One region of the Pseudomonas sp. PK-RTE-24 genome, then DNA from elsewhere that is predicted to be linked to it. Evidence: predicted binding sites of a transcription regulator. Region 1 holds the regulator's gene; the other holds the start of a gene.
What was found. Region 1 encodes FliA, which starts transcription of late flagellar genes. Its sites were predicted from a motif close to CTAAAGTTTNNNNNNNNNNNGCCGNTAA; they were not measured.
Positions count from the first base shown of each region.

Region 2: ACV8MC_RS13450 (methyl-accepting chemotaxis protein) is a predicted target of FliA. The motif match lies at 2,173-2,200, and genes of this name have one in related genera.

Region 1 covers NZ_CM133224.1:5,669,534-5,676,137, forward strand. Annotated here, with positions in the region: gene ACV8MC_RS25490 (protein-glutamate methylesterase/protein-glutamine glutaminase) at 1-488, opposite strand, end outside; gene ACV8MC_RS25495 (chemotaxis protein CheA) at 538-2,823, opposite strand; gene ACV8MC_RS25500 (protein phosphatase CheZ) at 2,877-3,665, opposite strand; gene ACV8MC_RS25505 (chemotaxis response regulator CheY) at 3,684-4,055, opposite strand; gene fliA (RNA polymerase sigma factor FliA) at 4,223-4,963, opposite strand; gene fleN (flagellar synthesis regulator FleN) at 4,960-5,790, opposite strand; gene flhF (flagellar biosynthesis protein FlhF) at 5,907-6,604, opposite strand, start outside.
Region 2 covers NZ_CM133224.1:2,992,308-2,998,911, reverse strand. Annotated here, with positions in the region: gene ACV8MC_RS13455 (PepSY domain-containing protein) at 1-111, shown strand, start outside; gene ACV8MC_RS13450 (methyl-accepting chemotaxis protein) at 436-2,058, opposite strand; gene ACV8MC_RS13445 (transporter) at 2,335-3,357, shown strand; gene ACV8MC_RS13440 (LysR family transcriptional regulator) at 3,496-4,392, opposite strand; gene ACV8MC_RS13435 (SDR family NAD(P)-dependent oxidoreductase) at 4,514-5,272, shown strand; gene ACV8MC_RS13430 (multidrug/biocide efflux PACE transporter) at 5,334-5,771, opposite strand; gene ACV8MC_RS13425 (LysR family transcriptional regulator) at 5,861-6,604, shown strand, end outside.

The sequences.
Region 1 (6,604 bases):
GTGTGGCTGCCGTAGCTGGACGCTGGCGGAGCAGGCGTCGGCGCTGGCGCAGCGGCGGGAGCCGGCGCGCTGTAGGCACTGAAACGACGATTGCTGCGCGAGATGCTGTGGACTTTCTCGCACAGCAGTTGCTTGACCTTCTCGGGATTGCGCGAAATGTCTTCGAAATTCTTCGGCAGGAAATCCACCGCGCCGGCGTCCAGCGCATCGAGGGTTACCCGCGCGCCTTCGTGGGTCAGCGAGGAGAACATCAACACCGGGGTCGGGCAGCGCTGCATGATGTGCCGCACTGCCGTGATGCCGTCCATCATTGGCATCTCGTAGTCCATGGTGATCACGTCAGGCTTGAGGGCCATGGCCTGATCGATCGCCTCTTTACCGTTGGTGGCCGTGCCGACCACCTGGATGCTCGGATCCGCCGAAAGAATTTCCGAGACGCGGCGGCGGAAAAAACCCGAATCGTCCACCACCAGGACTTTGACTGCCATAAACACTCCATTAGGTGCAGCGGCGCGTCATCGCGCCGCCGCCCCGGATTCAAATACGCTTTGTGGCGTAACGCTTGAGCATGCTTGGAACATCGAGAATCAGCGCAATGCGGCCGTCACCGGTGATGGTGGCGCCGGACATGCCCGGAGTTCCCTGGAGCATTTTGCCCAATGGCTTGATGACCACTTCTTCCTGGCCGACCAGTTGATCGACGACGAAGCCGATGCGCTGAGTGCCCACCGAAAGAATCACCACATGGCCTTCGCGCTGCTCTTCGTGAGCGGCGGAGCTGACCAGCCAGCGCTTGAGGTAGAACAATGGCAGCGCCTTGTCGCGCACGATCACCACTTCCTGACCGTCGACGACGTTGGTGGTCGACAGGTCGAGGTGGAAGATTTCGTTGACGTTGACCAGCGGGAACGCAAACGCCTGATTGCCCAGCATGACCATCAGCGTCGGCATGATCGCCAGGGTCAGCGGCACCTTGATGACGATCTTCGAGCCTTGGCCCTTGGTCGAGTAGATGTTGATCGAACCGTTGAGCTGGGAAATCTTGGTCTTCACCACGTCCATGCCGACACCACGGCCGGACACGTCGGAGATCTCGGTCTTGGTCGAGAAACCCGGAGCGAAAATCAGGTTGTAGCACTCGGTATCGCTCAGGCGATCGGCGGCGTCCTTGTCCATCACACCGCGTTTTACCGCGATCGAACGCAGGACGTTCGGGTCCATGCCTTTGCCGTCGTCGGAGATCGACAGCAGGATATGGTCGCCTTCCTGCTCGGCCGCCAGCACCACGCGACCGCCACGGGCCTTGCCCGATGCTTCGCGTTCTTCCGGCGACTCGATGCCGTGGTCGACAGCGTTGCGCACCAAGTGGACCAGCGGGTCGGCCAGAGCCTCGACAAGGTTTTTGTCGAGGTCGGTTTCTTCGCCCACCAGTTCCAGGTTGATCTCTTTCTTGAGCTGACGTGCGAGGTCGCGAACCAGACGCGGGAAGCGCCCGAAGACCTTCTTGATCGGCTGCATCCGCGTTTTCATCACGGCGGTCTGCAGGTCAGCGGTGACCACGTCGAGGTTCGACACGGCCTTGGACATGGCTTCGTCGCCGCTGTTGAGGCCCAGACGCACCAGACGGTTACGCACCAGCACCAGCTCACCGACCATGTTCATGATCTCGTCGAGCCGCGCGGTGTCGACGCGCACGGTGGTTTCCGCTTCGCTGGCCGGTTTTTCTGCCGGTGCAGCGGCTGGCGCACGGGCCGGAGCCGGTGCAGCCGCGGCGGCCGGTTTCGGCGCCTCGGCTTTCGGTTCAGGCTTGGCGGCAGGTTTCGGCGCAGCAGCGGCAGCCGGAGCTTTCGCCGTTGGCGTGGCGACGCTCGACGCAGAGCCGGCAGTCGCAGCGCTGGCGTCAAACTTGCCTTTGCCGTGCAATTCGTCGAGCAGCGATTCGAATTCGTGATCGCTGATCAGGTCACTGCCGGCCGCAGCGGCTGCCGGTGCAGCAGGTGCTGACGGGGCGGAAGCGATGGCCGATTCCAGCGCGTCAACGGCGAAGTTGCCCTTGCCGTGCAACTGATCGAGCAAGGCTTCGAATTCGTCGTCGGTGATGTCCGAGCTGTCGCCCGCAGCAGGCGCGGCCGGAGCAGCCGGCGCTGCTGGTGCCGCCGGAGCGACCGCATCGACAGCAAACTGGCCTTTGCCATGCAGTTGATCGAGCAGCGATTCAAATTCGGCGTCGGTGATTTCATCGCTCGCCGCCGTGTCGGCAACCGACGCGGGCGCCACAGCAGCGGCCGGAGCCTCAGCCTGGGCCTTGACGGCGTTCAGCGAGTCCAGCAGTTGTTCGAATTCGTTATCGGTGATGTCGTCCGAGGAGTCGCTTTCAACGACCAGTTCTTCGATCATCTCGGCAACCGGCGAAGCCGGGGCTTCATCCGCCGATTGCGGTTCGGCCAGACGCGCCAGCGCGGCCAACAGTTCCGGCGTGGCAGCGGTGATCGGTGCACGCTCACGGACTTCGCTGAACATGCTGTTCACCGCGTCCAGTGCTTCGAGCACAACGTCCATCAGCTCTGCATCAACGCGACGCTCACCCTTGCGCAGGATGTCGAAAACGTTTTCGGCGATGTGACAGCACTCCACCAGCTCATTGAGCTGAAGGAAGCCGGCGCCCCCTTTTACAGTGTGGAAACCGCGAAAAATTGCATTGAGCAGATCTGCATCATCCGGGCGGCTTTCCAGCTCGACCAGTTGTTCGGACAGTTGCTCAAGAATCTCGCCGGCCTCAACCAGGAAATCCTGAAGGATCTCTTCATCGGCGCCGAAGCTCATTAATGGGGTGCTCCTACAGGTCTAAAAACCCAAAAAACCCGAATTCCGAAACTCTAGAATCCAAGGCTGGATAACAAATCGTCCACATCGTCCTGACCGGACACAACGTCTTCTCGTTTATCGGCATGAATCTGCGGACCTTCACCCTGCGAGAGATGTTTTTGTGGATCTTTTTCAGCAAGCATTGCGGCGCGGTCATGTTCGATGCCCGCAAAGCGGTCGACCTGACTGGCCATGAGCACGAGTTTGAGCAGATTGCTTTCGACTTCGGTGACCAGTTGGGTCACACGCTTGATCACTTGACCTGTGAGGTCCTGGTAATCCTGAGCCAGCAGGATGTCGTTGAGGTTGCTCGACACCGCACGGTTGTCCGTGCTGCTGCGTGACAGAAAACCGTCGACCCGGCGCGCCAGTTCACGGAACTCTTCAGCCCCGACCTCGCGACGCATGAAGCGGCCCCAATCGGCGCTCAACGTCTGCGCTTCATCAGCCAGACTGTTGACCACCGGGGTGGCGCTTTCCACCAGATCCATGGTGCGGTTGGCCGCGGCTTCCGTCAGCTTGACCACATAGCCCAGGCGTTCGGTGGCGTCGGTGATTTGCGACACTTCCTCGGCCTGCGGCATGTGCGGATCGATCTGGAAATTGACGATCGCACTGTGCAGTTCACGTGTGAGCTTGCCCACTTCCTGATACAGGCCGCGGTCACGGGTCTGATTGAGCTCATGGATCAGTTGCACCGCGTCGCCGAACTTGCCTTTTTCAAGGCTCTCGACCAGTTCGACCGCGTGTTTTTTCAGGGTCGATTCGAAATCGCCCTGTGATGATTCGTTATGCTCCATAGCTCCCCCGCGCATTCATCAGCCGATGCGTTCGAAAATCTTCTCGATTTTGTCTTTCAACGCTTGAGCCGTGAAAGGTTTGACTACGTAACCGTTCACACCGGCCTGAGCGGCCTCGATGATCTGCTCGCGCTTGGCTTCAGCAGTCACCATCAACACCGGGAGGTGCTTGAGTTTTTCATCGGCGCGCACGTGACGCAGCAGGTCGATACCGGTCATGCCCGGCATGTTCCAGTCCGTTACCAGAAAGTCGATGCTGCCGCTGTTGAGCACCGGAATGGCAGTGGTGCCATCGTCGGCCTCGACGGTGTTGGTGAACCCAAGATCGCGCAGCAGGTTCTTGATGATCCGCCGCATCGTTGAGAAGTCATCAACGATGAGGATTTTCATGTCTTTGTTCAATTCGACCTCCAAGCAGTCTTAAACGCGCCCAGCACCTGGACGCGCCACTTCAATCAATCGGCGCAGCACTTAAAGTTTGTCTGGAGCACAACGGATCGAGACCGGCGCCGTTCATCACCGCACCAGCCTCGTTTCGCAGTGTCCCCACACTGCCTTCAGCGCGCTCGCCACTCCCCCAAACGCCCCCGCAGACGGGCCGCGCACTGGCTGTGTAACTGGCTGACCCGCGATTCACTGACGCCAAGGACTTCACCGATCTCCTTGAGGTTCAGCTCTTCGTCGTAGTACAGCGCCAACACCAGTCGCTCACGCTCCGGCAAATTGGCAATCGCGTCCGCCAGCGCCGCCTGAAAGCGTTCATCTTCCAGATCGCGTGACGGCTCCATATGAGCACTGGCGCCATCCTCGTGCAGCCCTTCGTGTTCGCCGTCCTGCAACAGGTCGTCGAAACTGAACAGGCGACTGCCCAAGGTGTCATTCAGAATCCCGTAGTAATCGTCGAGACTCAATTGGAGTTCGGCCGCAACCTCGTGATCTTTAGCGTCACGGCCGGTTTTAGCTTCAATCGAGCGAATCGCGTCGCTGACCATCCTGGTATTACGGTGAACCGAGCGTGGCGCCCAATCCCCTTTGCGCACTTCATCGAGCATCGCGCCGCGGATTCGAATGCCCGCGTACGTTTCGAAACTGGCGCCTTTGCTGGCGTCGTATTTGGTCGAGACTTCCAGCAAACCGATCATCCCGGCCTGGATCAGGTCTTCGACCTGCACGCTGGCCGGCAGGCGCGCCAGCAAGTGATAGGCAATGCGCTTGACCAGTGGCGCGTAACGCTCGATCAATTCGTATTGCGCGTCACGCGCCGACTTTTTGTAAAGATTCATGCCACTGGCGGTCATATCACAGGCCCTGCGGTTTGCTGCACGAGACGCTCGACGAAAAATTCCAGATGCCCGCGCGGGTTGGCGGGCAGCGGCCAGGTATCGACCTTCTGGGCGATGGCTTTGAAGGCCAGTGCGCACTTGGAACGGGGAAAGGCTTCGTAGACGGCGCGCTGCTTCTGCACTGCCTTGCGCACGCTTTCGTCGTATGGCACGGCGCCGACGTATTGTAGGGCGACGTCGAGGAAGCGATCCGTGACCTTGGTCAACTTGGCGAACAGGTTGCGCCCTTCTTGCGGGCTCTGCGCCATGTTGGCCAGCACGCGGAAGCGGTTCATGCCGTAGTCGCGGTTGAGCAACTTGATCAGCGCGTAAGCGTCGGTGATCGAAGTCGGCTCGTCGCAGACCACCAGCAACACCTCTTGCGCGGCACGAACGAAACTGACTACCGAGTCACCAATACCCGCAGCGGTGTCGATCACCAGCACGTCGAGATTGTCGCCGATGTCGCTGAACGCCTGGATCAGGCCGGCATGTTGCGCCGGGCTCAGGTGCACCATGCTCTGCGTGCCGGAGGCCGCCGGCACGATGCGAATCCCGCCCGGGCCTTGCAACAGCACGTCGCGCAGTTCGCAACGGCCTTCGATAACGTCGGCCAGTGTGCGCTTGGGTGTCAGCCCCAGCAGAACGTCGACGTTCGCCAGGCCCAGGTCGGCGTCCAGCAGCATGACCCGACGGCCAAGCTCTGCCAGCGCCAGCGACAAGTTCACTGACACGTTAGTCTTGCCGACGCCACCTTTGCCGCCGGTCACCGCGATCACCTGTACGGGATGCATGCTGCCCATGTTATTTCTTTACCTTGTCTTGCATAGACGGAGGCCACATTACTGGCTGCGCGTTCCTGATCGGAACAATGCGTGGCAGACCATCGATGTAGGTACAAAAACTGTTCATGATTACCTCAGCCAACCTGCTTGGTCGGGCTGTGATAGATATCAGCGAACATGTCAGCCATGGCTTCTTCGCTGGGTTCTTCCTGCATTTGCACGCTGACGGCGCGGCTGACCAGTTGATGACGGCGCGGCAGATGCAGATCATCTGGAATCCGTGGGCCATCGGTCAGATACGCGACCGGCAATTCATGACTGATCGCCAGGCTCAACACTTCGCCGAGACTGGCCGTTTCATCCAGTTTAGTCAGGATGCAGCCGGCCAGCCCGCAACGCTTGTAACTGTGATAAGCGGCGGTTAGAACCTGTTTCTGGCTGGTGGTTGCCAGGACCAGATAATTTTTTGAGCGAATGCCACGCCCGGCCAGGCTCTCAAGCTGCATGCGCAACGCCGGATCACTGGCTTGCAGGCCGGCAGTATCGATCAAAACCACGCGTTTGCGTAGCAGTGGATCCAATGCCTGCACCAGCGACTGACCCGGATCGACGTGCGTTACCGGCACGTTGAGGATGCGCCCGAGGGTTTTCAATTGTTCCTGAGCGCCGATGCGGAAGCTGTCCATGCTTACCAGTGCAACGTTCTGCGCGCCGTACTTGAGCACATAACGCGCGGCGAGCTTGGCCAGCGTGGTGGTCTTGCCCATGCCGGCGGGGCCGACCATGGCAATCACACCGCCCTCTTCCAGCGGCTCGACTTCCGGCACGGCAA
Region 2 (6,604 bases), 2.7 Mb from region 1:
TTCAATGGTTATGAGTATGAAGTTGAACTTAAAACTGCTGACGGCAAAGAGTTCGACGTGGACTTTGATGCCACCACCGGTAAAGTGCTGAGCAACAAGCAAGACACTTGATAGACCGCTGTTGAAGAGCCGCACGATTTAACGATCGTGCGGCTTTTTTGCGGTTGCGGATTGGGGCGCAAACTTTGTGTGGTCTGTGAAATCGATCCCCCTCACCCCAGCCCTCTCCCCCAAGGGGGCGAGGGGGAAAGGGAGCAGATCGGGGAAATTTCGGAGCCTGAGTTCGCCTCAAAATTAAAAAGCCATCACAAACGACTACCAGCCTGAGTACGCCTCGGCATTTCAGGTCGGCGAATCTCGAACAATCAACACGGTCAGTCCCCTCTCCCTCCGGGAGAGGGTTAGGGTGAGGGGCTGACAAACCACCACCCAAAATCAAGCACTGAGCCGCGCCGTCACCTCATTCAACTGCCCCGACAACCCATGCAAATTCTGACTGGCACTTTCGGTGCGCTGCACGTTGTCCAGGTTGGTGCTGGCAATCGCGGTGATTTCAGTGAGGTTGCGCGAGATATCCTCGGCCACCGACGTCTGCTCTTCTGCCGCTGTGGCGATCTGACGGTTCATGTCGCGAATCGCCTCCACCGCCAAGGTGATGCGCTCCAGCATCGCGCCGGCCTGGGTGACTTGCTCGACACTTTCATCACTGCGCGCCTGGCCGCTCTCGATAGCCTGCGCGGCATCGACAGCGCCGGTCTGCACGTTCTGAATGATCTGGTTGATCTCGATGATCGACTCCGCCGTGCGCTGAGCGAGGTTGCGCACCTCATCGGCGACGACGGCAAAACCACGCCCGGCCTCACCCGCCCGCGCCGCTTCGATGGCGGCGTTGAGCGCCAGCAGATTGGTCTGTTCGGCGATGCCACGAATCACTTCCAGCACCTTGCCGATACGACCGCTGTCGGTTTCCAGGCGACGGATCACCGTGGCGGTGTTGGCGATTTCGCCGCGCATCTGCGTGATCGAATGGATGGTGGTCTGCATGACCTTTTCACCCTGCTGCGCCGACTGATCGGCATCGTCCGCAGCACGCGCGGCATCGGCGGCGTGACGGGCGACTTCCTGCGCCGTGGCGGACATTTCATTCATCGCCGTGGCCACTTGATCCGTGCGGTTGAATTGCTCGCTGGTGCCGCCGGCCATGGTCGTGGCAATGGCGTTCAACTCGCCGCTGGCGCTGTCCAGATCACCGGCGCTGCGTTGCAAGCGAGTGAAGGTGTCCGCCAGAAAATCGCGCAGAGTGTTCGCTGCGGCGGCGAGGTTGCCCAGCTCATCGCGACGCTCGCTGACAACACGTTCAGCCAACTGGCCACGGCTCAAGCGGGTGACGTAATCGATGAGGTTGCGGATCGGCTCGATCAGGTTGCGGCTGACCAGCCACAGGCTCAGCAGACCGATCAACAAGCCTGACGCGAGCATCACCAACAGGCCCAGCCACACGGTGCGGTCAGCGCTGGCACTGATCAATGCCGACTGCGCGGTACCCTGCTCGCGCAGCTCGGCAACCAATGCACTCATCTGCTCGCTGGTGGCGCGGTCGACGCCTTTGACAGCAGCGTCGCCAGCGCTCGGATCACCACCGGCAGCCACGTAGGCATCGCGGCCTTTCTGGTAGGCAGTACCCAACTGGCGATGCTCGTCGCGCAAGCGTTCGATGCGGGATTTGAGATTGGCCTCGATGCCTTTTTGGCTGGCGAGTTCGCCGAGAATGTTCTGCACGTCGCGCTGGCGCTCTTCGAACTGGCTCCAGTATTTCGCCAGATCCGCCGGTTGCTTGCCGCGCAGCAGAACGTTTTTCCACTCTTGCACCTGCACCTTGAATTGCAGGTTGGCTTCATCGATCAGTTGCGAAGTGTGCAGCGGGCCGGCGATCAACTGGCTGTAGCTTTGCACGCCGTTGGAGAGGAAATGAAAGCAGGCCAGAGCGATCAACAGCATCGCCAGCAGACTGCCGCTCAACAGGGCGAGAATTTGCGCTCTCAGGGATTTTTGCAGCATTGCAAGGTACTCGAAGCAGGGATGAGGCACGCCCGAGCGGACGTGAAAAATGGCCGGACTTCCCTGTCGACGTACCATGGCCATAGGCCAATGGCGCGCAACCTAACTCACCTGAGATCGGCGCGCCAGAGCCGTCCTTGAGAAACTTCCGACAGCCGGTAACGCGTTGATTTGCAGTCATTTTGCTGTCACAAAACGGTCATGTGAGCTTGCGATGATGCCGCTCCGGTGAACCTGAAAATCCTGCCCCAGACACCCTCCTCGCAGCGAGCCGCCATGAACCACAGCCTCGATATCAGCCATCGCGACCCGGACCTGTTTGGCTTGCTCTACGGCTTTCGTTTTCTGCCCGGGGAGCGCGGTCGCGAGATCGATTCGGCGACGGCTTTGCGCTGTTTGCAGGACGACAGCGACAGTGGCGAATTCCTCTGGCTGCACCTGAACCTGGCCCATGCCGCGTGCGAGCGCTGGATGAAAAGTCATCTGCAATTGCCCGAGGAATTTTTCGAGGCGTTGCACGAAGGTTCGCGTTCGACACGCATCGAGCATGTCGATTCGGCGCTGCTGGCGGTGGTCAACGATGTGGTGTTCAACCTCAGCAGCATGGTCTCCTCCGACGTGTCGACGCTGTGGGTCTGCGTGCGCAGCAAACTGATCGTCAGCGCGCGCCTGCAACCGCTGCATTCGGTAGATAAATTGCGCTCGTCGGTAAAGGCCGGCGAGTGCTTTCGCTCGCCCTCGGAATTGCTCGTGCATCTGCTGCGCGATCAAGGTGAGGTGCTGACGCAGATCGTGCGCAAGACCAGCCTGAGTGTCGATCAGGTCGAAGACGAATTGCTGTCTTCACGCCTGTCGACCAACCGCGCCGAACTTGGCGCCAACCGTCGCGTGCTGGTGCGCCTGCAACGGCTGCTGGCGTTGGAGCCGGGGTCGTTGCTGCGCTTGCTCAATCGTCCGCCGCCGTGGTTGCAGAAGGAGGACGTCAAGGAGTTGCGCAAATCCACCGAGGAATTTGCGCTGATCATCAACGACCTCACCGCCCTCGGCGAGCGGATCAAATTGCTGCAGGAAGAGATCGCCGCCAACCTCAACGAACAAAGCAACCGCACGCTGTTCACCCTGACGGTGGTGACGGTGCTGGCCTTGCCGATCAACATCATCGCCGGTTTTTTCGGCATGAATGTGGGGGGTGTACCGCTGTCGCAGGACCCGCATGGATTTTGGGTGCTGGTCGCGCTGGTGGCGACGTTCACCGTGATTGCCGGGCGTTGGGCGTTTCGCAAGCGCGGGGATTATTGAGCGCAAATCCCACACGCAACACAGCCCTCCCTGTGGGAGCGAGCCTGCTCGCGAAGTCGGTGTGTCAGATAAATCAATGTTGAATGACATGGCGCTATCGCGAGCAGGCTCGCTCCCACAGGGGCAATGTGCTCAATGTCAGAGCGTTGAACGAACGACATCGCCGAGCCAATCCATAAACACCCGCACCCGCAGCGGCAGATGCCTTTGCCGCGCGTACAACAACGAAATCGCCATCGGCGGTGCGGTGTGTTGCGGCAGTACGGTCAACAGTTCGCCATTTTCCAGATGCGGCTGCATGCCGGTGCGCGGGACCTGCGTCAGGCCGAAGCCGCCAAGGCACGCCGCTTCATAGGCGTCGGTGCTGTTGACCGTGACACTGCCGGCCATCGCCACGCGCCGCACTTCGCCACCCTCCTCATAGACAAACCCTTCCGAACGCGAGCCCAGTACGCCGACGTAATGCACCAGTCGATGCTGCGCCAGATCCTCGATCGTTTGCGGCACGCCGTAACGTTGCAGGTAAGCCGGGCTGGCGCAATTGACCATCGGGAAGTCGCCGAGATGCCGGGCGACCACCGACTGATCCGGCTGCGCGCCGATGCGTAACACGCAGTCAAAACCCTCGCTCAGCAGATCGACACGGCGGTCGGTGCTGCTGATTTCCATCTGCAGATTCGGGTGGCGATCCATGAATTCCGGCAGGCGCGGCAGGATCAGCCGTCGCGCGAGGATGTTCGGCATATCGACGCGGATGCGTCCGGTCAGCGAAGCCTCGTCCTGACGAAACAGCCCTTCGATCTCATCCATGTGCGAAAGCAAGTCTTTGCTGCGCTCATACAGCACCAGTCCATCCTGAGTGGCCTGCACCTTGCGCGTGGTGCGCTGCAACAGCCGCGTGCCGAGCAAGGCTTCGAGCGCCTGCACCTGTTCGGACACCGTGGAGCGCGGCAGGCCGAGGCTTTCACCGGCGAGAGTGAAACTCGACAGTTCGCTGACCCGAACGAAGGTGCGCAGCAGTTCCAGTTTGTTCATGACAAGCCCCGGTGATTGTTCGGCTGAGCCGATCAGTGATTCCGCTTTTGCCGTGTTTATCACCTCAGGGCGGATAAATAAACTTCTTCCATCCCCACTCAACGCAATCGAGGAAGTCCGCATGAATCGCAAAATCGCACTGATCACCGGCGCCAGCCGTGGCCTGGGCCGCAGCGCCGCCCTGCACCTCGCCGCGCAAGGCATCGACATCATCGGCACCTTCAACAGCCGCGCCGACGAGGCGCAAACTCTGGTCAGCGAATTACAGGCACGCGGCGCGAACGCGGCGATGCTGCAACTGGACGTCGGCCGCAGCGAAAACTTCGCCGCGTTTGCCGAGCAGATTGAACAAGCACTGGAACAGACTTTTCAGCGCCAGCGCTTTGACTTCCTTATCAACAACGCCGGGGTCGGCGTGCATGCGCTTCTCAGCGAGACCACCCCTGAGCAGTTCGATCTGCTGATGAACGTGCAGTTGAAAGGACCGTTCTTCCTGACTCAGCAACTGCTGCCGCTGATCAATGATGGTGGGCGCATCGTCAATATTTCCAGCGGCCTGACCCGCTTCAGCCTGCCGGGTTATGGCGCCTATGCGGCGATGAAAGGCGCGATGGAAGTGCTGACGCGTTATCAGGCGAAAGAGTTGGGTGCGCGGCAGATTGGCGTGAACGTTCTGGCGCCGGGCGCGATTGAAACCGATTTTGGCGGTGGCACGGTGCGCGATAACAGCGCGGTCAACGCGATGGTTGCCAGCAACACTGCGCTGGGTCGCGTCGGCCAACCAGATGATATTGGCGGTGCACTGGCGCTGCTGCTGTCAGAGGGTGGACAGTGGATCAATGGTCAGCGGGTCGAGGCATCCGGCGGCATGTTCCTCTGACTTTGTGTGCGATGACTCACCTTTGTGGTGAGGGAATTTATCCCCTCACCACAGGTTTACCTCAGCTTTCACATGTGCGGCGGGCCATGAAGCGCTCGCGCAGGACGTCATAACCCCAGTGATAGACATAGGTGTACGGCAGGAAAAACAGCAGCACGCCGATATCGAGCAACAACGCCTGCCACAGGCTGACCGACAGCCACCAGGCAATCAGCGGCACGCCCATCACGATCAGTCCACCTTCGAAAAGCAACGCATGCACCACCCGCACCCAGGCGTTGTGCGGCAGATTCATCCGCGCCAGAGCACGGTCGAAAAAACGGTTGAACACCACATTCCACGCCAGCGCCAACAGCGCGATCAACACGGTCACCGCGCCCATGTCGAGCAGCGGCTTTTGCATGATCCATGCGAGCAGCGGCGTGCAGATCAGGATCGCGAGAAACTCGAAACCAACCGCCTGGAAAACACGTTCGGTAATGGACTTGTGGGCAGTCATGGCCTGACTCCTTGTTTGACGATGGTTGCCATGATCCAACTGAATACCGATACTTCATAACCAATAACCATCGACCAAGGCGATAGTTCATGGCTTCGCAAGAAGTGCTGTTGGCGTTTGTCCAAGCGGCGACGCAAGGCTCGTTCTCGGCTGCAGCGCGCAAGTTGGGCCGCAGTCAGTCGACCATCAGCGCGGCAGTCGCCAGTCTGGAGATCGATCTGGATCTGCAGCTGTTCGACCGCAGCAGCCGCAAACCAACACTCACTCCCGCCGGCCACGTCATGCTGCAAAAAGCCGAGGCGATTCTGGCCGCCACCAGTCGTCTGGAAATGAGCGCGCGGCAATTAGCGCAGGGCATCGAGCCGAAGCTGACCGTGGCGATTTCCGACACTTATCAGTCGTATCGTTTCGAGGCGGCACTGGTGGGTTTCGAGCAGCGTTATCCGGAGCTTGAGCTGGAATGCCTGATTGCCGAATGCGAAGACCTGATCGAACTGGTCCAGCGCGGCCGGGCGCATTTGGCCTTCGCGGAAATGCAGGACAACTACCCGCCGGATCTGGTGACCTCCACTGTGGCCGAGCGCACGGAGATTGCCCTGTTCGTCAGCCGCGAGCATCCATTGGCGAAACTGGAGCATGTCGATCAGCAGATCCTCGAGCAACATCGCGAGTTGCGTCTGGCGACCATCGTCAATCCGTATGACAGCCGTGGCAAAGGCCGGGTGTGGTCGGCGCCGAGTTATCTGATGCTGCTGGAAATGGCGGAAAAAGGCTTTGGCTGGGCGCCGTTGCCGAGGTGGCTGGTGCAGCGTTATGCCAATGACTTGCTGATA